Regions from separate parts of the Arsenophonus sp. aPb genome, predicted to be linked through region 1. Evidence: riboswitches for the same ligand, from Rfam matches in the RefSeq annotation. Region 1 holds a riboswitch; the other holds the start of a gene.
What was found. Region 1 has a riboswitch for magnesium ahead of mgtE (magnesium transporter). Riboswitches for the same ligand answer to the same signal wherever they lie in the genome.
Positions count from the first base shown of each region.

Region 1 (3,985 bases):
GGTCAGCCTATTTCAATATTCGGTTATTTTGAGATCCCGGCAATATGGTCAGATGAGGGAGTACAGGCTGATAGTGCAGGTGTTGTACATCTTTATTTGGCTTGGACACTTATTATTGTTTCAATTCTTCATGCGATTGCAGCATTGAAACATCATTTTTTTGATCGTGATATTACCTTAAAGCGCATACTTGGAATTCGTTCAAGAAACTAACTTATTGGAGATAGTTATGTTGAAAAATTTTTTTTTAGCTATAGTAACCACAATTTTGCTATCGAGCGTTAATTCAGCAATAGCCGCAAATTATAAAATTGATAATGAAGGTCAACATGCTTTTGTTCAGTTTCGCATCCAACATTTAGGGTACAGTTGGGTTTATGGTAGTTTTAAGAATTTTACCGGTAGTTTCACCTTTGATGAAAAAAATCCACAAAATGATCAAGTTAAGGTGGTGATCAATACTGCAAGCATTGATACTAATCATGCAGAACGCGATAAGCATTTACGTAGTACCGATTTTTTTAATGTAAAAAAATATCCTGAGGCAACTTTTATTTCCACTAAGGTCAGTCAAGTCAAGGGTGCTTATCATATAGATGGGCAATTGACGTTAAATGGTGTAACAAAACCGTTAGTACTTAATGCTATCTTAATCGGAAAAGGTGACGATCCATGGGGGGGTTATCGGGTAGGTTTTGAGGCAACTGGAAAAATTAAATTGAAAGATTTTAATTTTAAAAAAGATCTCGGACCTAAATCGCAAGAAGCTGAACTTATTATTTCTCTTGAAGGTGTTAAGTTACCTTAAAATAAAAGTAATATTGAAAGAGCCTGTATTGGCTCTTTCAATTATGTTGGAAAAATAACAGTATATTAAACAAACTATTTTTAATTCATGACTATTTAATGAATAGTAACTTGATTGTATTTAAATTTTATTTTTACTCTGTAACAACTAATAAGCAATAAGGTATTACTGTTAATTTTTACCAGCAATATGAAAATTTTTTTTACAATTATTCTCTTTAAATTTTCATTATACTCAAGTTTATTGGTTTTAATTTTGCTATGCTGATAATTAAAAACAGAGAGAAGGACGTTATATAATGAGATTTAATCTATTAATTTTCTTCATCAGTTTTTTGTTGTTGGGTTGTGAACAACAATTAAAACTAAATGGCGAAAATAAGCAATTATTACGTTCTTCTATTGCTGAAGTACGAGATTCTCTTTCTTTTGAAAAGCAGCAACAATTTGACGAAGCTATTGATATTACTATGTTTAATAGTATTAATTTTGATGAATATCGTCAACTTGGTGAAAGCGCTGCTTCAAGAGCATTGGAAAAACGGATTTGCCGCACCTTAGATGGTAAAACAGCAGAACAAGTTATTAATGAAGCAAAAAATATAAAAATAGATCGTCTGGCGTTTGATGAACATTTGCTTTTTTAATTAAATAACTTACGATTTTAAATATATTTTCGTTTATTAATTTAGCTGATCGATTTTATTATTTATCAACTTAAACAAAAACTAAACCATAAGTAACACTATAATTGGAAAAGCTATTTAGCTTCATTATAATCTGCCCGAGTTAATATTAATTTTAATATTAAGCACGGTGCAGTATCTCGTTAGGCGAGGCTCCTATACAAACATAGGTTGCTGATCTGACGACGTCGAGAGACGCCCAAGATCAGGACAGGATATATCGAGTCAAGGTGTATCCCCATGTAACTTCCTGCTGGTTTCAGGATACGTTGTATAGTGCTAAAACTGAGACGTTGAGATAGCTTAATATTCTCGCATCTGGTTTTGCCCCTATTTGAGAACTGTTTGCAGTTTATAACAGTGATAGGGTTTCGAAAATGAAGTTAACATCCCTACAAAAAACGGCGCCCAGCGTGGTGTGTCCGGCCAATAGTCATGCAGAAAATTTCAATGAGCAGCATCATAATAATTTTGATGAAGTAAAAGTTAGTGCTTATATGAGTCAATCCTATATCGCTGTTTCTATGAATGATTCTGTTGCTGCTATTAAAAATAATCTGGCTAATATAATTACCGGCGATCAGATCCCGACTTATCTTTATGTTACTGATAAAGATAAATATCTAAATGGCCTGTTATTGATGAAAACATTATTAACCTCATCGGATGAACTACTTGTCTCAGATATTATGAGACGTGATTTCTTTTCTGTTTCACCAGAACAATCACGTGAAGAGGTTTTTGCTCTGCTTAATCATTGTGATGTTGATTCTATTCCGGTTGTGGAGTTTTCTAAACTAAAAGGGGTATTGCGCGCTCAAGATATCGCTGAATTAATTGAGGATGAGAACACCCAAGATGCCCACCTGCAAGGGGCAACACTACCTTTAGAAGTGCCTTATATGTCAACCAGCCCAATAACATTATGGCGTAAACGCGTTGTTTGGTTATTGATGTTATTTGTGGCTGAAGCTTATACTGGTACAGTATTGAAAGCCTTTTCCGATCAGCTGGAATCGGCTATTTCATTAGCTTTTTTTATTCCTTTATTAATTGGCACTGGTGGTAATAGTGGTACTCAAATAACTTCTACTTTAGTTAGGGCAATGGCGCTAGGAGAAGTGAGTTTACGTAATTTAGGTGCAGTGCTTAAAAAAGAGATATCTACGTCCTTTTTAGTGGCATTAACGATAGGTTGTGTTGGCATATTTCGTGCTTGGATCCTGGATGTTGGCTATCAAGTTACCCTTGTTGTTGGTTTGACTATGATGGCAATTACTGTGTGGAGTGCGATCGTTTCTTCTATTATTCCAATGGTACTAAAACGATTGAATATTGATCCTGCTATTGTTTCTGCTCCATTTATTGCTACTTTTATAGATGGCACAGGATTAATTATTTACTTTGAAATTGCTAAGATGATTATGACTGATTTAGCTTGATCAACACGGGAGAGTGAATTGCTCTCCTATTGATTTTGCCAAACGAGATATTGACCACATTTTTTGCAAATATACTCCCCTTTCCCGTGTTGGATTTTGTTGTGCCGGCGTAGGGTCAATTGATGTGATAGGTCGCACTGGCAATGGTAATGAAAGATCTGCTTACGAATGGAGGTTAATGCAAACTGATGTGTTGTCTGCGGTAGAACTTCGAGGATCACTGCCATCATCCATTTCCATTCTTTACCATGCGGGGCTGTTTTACCAAAACAGTGATAAACCAATAAGTGGGCTAACTCATGGGGAATAACTTGATTGATAAAAATCTCACCATTTTCAATCAGTAAAATCGGGTTAAGCCGAATTTCCCATGCTTGTAGATGGGCACTACCGGCAATGGTTCCTCGCTGTCGGTAATTGATCAACGGTTCTGTAAAGGTTTTTTCCAATTTAGTACTCGCTGTAGCCAGTTTGTTGCGCAATACTCGCATGACAATCTGTTGTAAAGCAATCGGTACTCGCTGTGATTTCATATTATTAACATAGTTAAATGGACAAAGAGTAAGTTCAGAACAAAAGAAATTAACTTATTATGGTCTTTATTAAATAAGTATTAGAAAAATTCAATAACCAATTGTTATTTTTACCTGGATCTAAAACAGCAAAAGGGAGAGTTATCTAACTGTCCCTTTTGCTGTTTTAACAAGATAAAATCGACTACTCGTTAGTTAAACCTGCGGCTGCACGAAGTTCAGCAACTTTATCTGTTTTTTCCCATGGAAATTGAGAACGGCCAAAATGTCCATATGCTGCGGTTTGACGGTAAATAGGTTTTAATAAATTGAGCATTTTGACTAGACCATAGGGACGTAGATCAAAAATTTCATGCACTAAATGAACAAGCGTTTCATTGGCTATTTTTTCTGTACCGAAAGTTTCTATCATGATGGATGTTGGCTCAGCGATACCAATCGCATAGGAAATTTGAATTTCACAGCGATCAGCCAGTCCTGCGGCAACAATATTCTTTGCTACATAGCGCGCAGCATA
Region 1 is NZ_CP123499.1:2,424,192-2,428,176, reverse strand. It holds gene QE177_RS10820 (cytochrome b) at 1-213, shown strand, start outside; gene QE177_RS10815 (YceI family protein) at 230-808, shown strand; gene QE177_RS10810 (DUF6694 family lipoprotein) at 1,107-1,454, shown strand; M-box (ykoK) riboswitch at 1,626-1,798, shown strand; gene mgtE (magnesium transporter) at 1,871-2,935, shown strand; gene QE177_RS10800 (SprT family zinc-dependent metalloprotease) at 2,962-3,468, opposite strand; gene metK (methionine adenosyltransferase) at 3,653-3,985, opposite strand, start outside.

Region 2 (3,985 bases), 1.5 Mb from region 1:
ACGAGCAATACCAATTATTAATCGCCGATAAAAAGTTAAGCTCAAAATTCAAAACTGCATTGAAAAAATCACAATTGGCATGGATAAAATATCGCGATCTCAACTTAGAAGCGATTAACCGCTTTTATGATACTCAGCAAGGAACCTATTGGGGGATCGCCGCGATGGCCAACAAAATTGAGTTAACTAAAAATAAAGCGTTAGAATTAACCAAATTAAGAACAAGCACTGAAATCGGTAATTAATAACCATTGGTTATTGACATCCTCCATGCCCTAAAAGACGTGGATTCCTACCGCGTTCAGCCTGAAGTCTGATTCGCCTCGGTGGGTTCCTGCTTCAACGGGCGGTCTGACTGCACCCTCCCTCCACAGGCAAGCACGGCATGTCCTGCCGCTAAAATGTTACGCGCCCCATATCACGTTCACTTACTGATTAATTACCCCCCAAAATTGGCGATATCTAATCTGGTTAACAGTCTCCAAGGGGTGTCGAGTCGATTACTTCGACGGGATCGCGCTGATATAGCACAACGTTATTACTACAAAGGAGTTCTATGGACACCAAGTTATTTTGCAGGAAGTTGTGGCGGCGCACCGATATCTATTATCCGACAGTACATTGAGCAACAGCAAACACCTGGTTAGTTTGAAAACCGCGCCTTATATCTCCGCCCTGAAGGACGGGGTTTTACGGCGCATCAGATAAAAATAAATTTAGTTATGTATGTCATTAAATAGCTAACGACACACATAACTAGCAATTACAATAAAAGATAACAGAAAATTCGCTCACAATAGTGATAAAGTTTAGAAACTATAAGTCATCCCTATCCCAATAACATTATCGCGCGCTATCTCTAATTCGTTAGCCCGTTGGCTATTTCTCAATAGATTAACTTTATAAGCAGCGTAAGCTTTAAAATTATCGTTAAAATTATAGTTAGTATAAATATTAAGATAATTAACCACATCCACTTGCTTATTAGCCCGCGAATAAAAATAAGCTATTCCCGGCTCTAAGCCTGATGCAAATGTATAGGAAGAAAGCAACTCAAGGGTACTAACTTTACCAAAGATCACTACATTATCATCGACTTCGTGAAAATGAATATTGCGGCTTTCGGAATATAAACCGGCAAATTTGACAGGTTCAGCGTCATAATTGAAACCTACCGCCCATATTTCCGCCGATTTACCCGCCCGGATCTGCTGTTGCTGCTGAGTTCTGTTGGAATAAAAATAGGCCACGGTTGCTTGCAAATCATCGGTAAAGTGATAACTAACACTGGCTCCCCACCCCTCACCATTTTGATGCTGAACCTCATCATTATGACTATTTTTGCCTTGATACTGCAAAGCAAAATTGAGTCCCTTTACTAAATTAAAAAAATCAGTTTGGCGATAAGTCAGCAAATTACTCGCCTCTTTGGTGGTTGAAATATCACTATCAGAAAAGAAATCACCGTCAAAAAGCGATAATCCATCGGTATAAGCAGCAACATCATAAATAACACCATAATTACGACCATAATCGATATGGTGAGTTTTATATTTTAATCCGGCAAAAGCCAAATTATTCTTTGATTCATTACTTTTATCCCCTTCTCCGCCATGTAGTTCTGTTTCATGTTCAAATTTGGCAAAACCACTAACAGAATCGGTAAACTGACTATCTAACTCTAAACCCAGTTTTACTTTTATTTCATTACCATCTTGATTCTTATCTTTTGAACTCATTAGTTTAGATTCAATCTCACCATTAACCGCTATTCGACTACCTTGCTTATCATAAACGTCTACTGCCATAGCCCCGGGAATATAAAAACAGAAAAAAATTAAACCGGTCGATTTATTTTTAATAAAAGAAAACATAATACTTATCTCAAGACATATAAAAATTGATGAACTGGTCATCATACAAATATTTTAAATACAGACAGCCGATGAGTGATTATTTATAATCACTTTATGCTGTTTTAACACAATAAAATAAACAATTAATTTATCGGTATAGGAGAAAGAAGAGAGATATAGCTAAACCTAGCTAAGAAAATACTTTGCTCGCTGAATGTCAAAAATAGAAACATATAGATACCCTATAATAAATCTCATATATAGGGGCGACCAGATGAAAGAGCATAGAACACTATCCCAATCGTCTTAGTTTTAGCACTATACAACGTATCCTATGATAGGAAGTTACTTTGAGGCAAACCTTAATCCGATCTGCCTTGTCCTAACCTTGGGCGTCTCTCGACGTCGTGAGATCAGCAACTTGTGTTTGTATAGGAGCCTCGCCTAACGAGATATAACACTTTCGAATGAGCGCGTATTATATGCTTAAAGAATGGGGAAAAAATATCCCATTGGTAGTTTGTTTATGTTTTATTTAATTATGTTAGCCATTTTACGACAAAACCAAGCAACGAGTCGTTAAATTAATTGAATAACAAACGGTGCTCATCACTTAATGATAACCAAACCACTCTTTTAATCCTGAGCTTAAAATGGCAGATATGGCAAAATAACGATAATCTGCACGGTAATATAGCATTAATGAATGGATATTATTGACTTCATTTTTGTCTACTTTTACCTCTTTTAATTTTTTTGTCAAAATAGAATTAATAGCCATATGGTCAGGAATATAAGTAATACCTAATCCTTTTTCAGCCAATTTCACACACGAATAGTAATCAGTGGTTAACATCATTTCTGAATAAGGCAGAAAATGATATCGCTCATCATCGACCTTACCTTGTAATGAAGGATAAATGACTGTTTCAGAAGATAAAGATAAACTATTCACCTGTTGTTCTTTCGCCAAAGGGTGGGCAGGATCTGCCACTAACATCATTTGAATATCACCGACAACTTGCGCATTAATATTGTTATATATCTCAACACATTGTAAGCCTAAAACAAAATCTGCTTTATTACTATTAAGGGTAAATTCAACATCAAATAAATCCGCATGAACAATATGTATTTCAACAGCGGGAAATTCTTTCTTTAATTTCAATATTACATCAGCAATCGCCTCTTCAGGAATCAATTGATTAAATGCTAATCTAATGGCCGCAGGCTCTTTATTATTATTTAACGCGAAAGAAAACTTTTCTAATTTTTGTAAAGATAATAAAAACATTTTCACCTTTGGCAATAAAAGTTTACCATTACTATTTATATCCAAAACAGAACCATTCGAGCGTTTATCAAATAACGTGTAGCCTAATATAATCTCAAGTTCATTTATCCAACGACTAATTGTCGTTTTAGACTTATTTAATAATATCCCTGCCTGTAAAAAATTACCTGACTCAGCAGCAGCGACAAACGCCATCAGCATTTTATTTTCTAATTGTGGTAAAAATTTTTTCATTACTGCTCCGCTGTCTGTTTTATTGAATTATTATTACCTGAAATCAATTTCTAACAATTTATAATAAAATATTATGATAATCCGACATTAACAAATATTTTTCTGCAACTAAATTTTTAATAGTATATTTAATATATATAAATTTCATTTTTTGTAAAAAAACGTTATGTATCGCCATCGGAGATACCTTAGTATTTCAACTAAATAGCAATGCAAAATCAAATTCAATTTATTTTATGTTTAAACTTTATTTATTTAACTCTTCAATTATCATGGAGAATTTTTATTTTTTTAATAAATAAAAATAATTAAACATTAGCAGCATTTAATTAATGTATAGATTTTTAAATAAATACTATATTTCTATAGTTTATATTAACTATATTTACATAACTTATTAGTCAATAAAAAAGTTGCTAGCAACTAAGCAATAAATTTTTACGTCTAATTAGGGAAAATTAAAATTAATCTCAATAAGCTATACCATAGAACAAAACCTTACTTAACCTAAATTTATCTGATTTTTATGTGCTATGTCATGAAATATAAAAAAAATTTTCATTAATATATGACCCTAAATAGCAACCAACAAAACACCAAT
Region 2 is NZ_CP123499.1:692,250-696,234, reverse strand. It holds gene QE177_RS02980 (DUF1311 domain-containing protein) at 1-245, shown strand, start outside; partial or broken gene tnpA (IS200/IS605 family transposase) at 420-740, shown strand; gene QE177_RS02970 (porin) at 810-1,874, opposite strand; M-box (ykoK) riboswitch at 2,146-2,315, opposite strand; gene QE177_RS02965 (LysR family transcriptional regulator) at 2,470-3,384, opposite strand.
Region 2: another riboswitch for magnesium. It lies ahead of QE177_RS02970 (porin); the one in region 1 lies ahead of mgtE (magnesium transporter).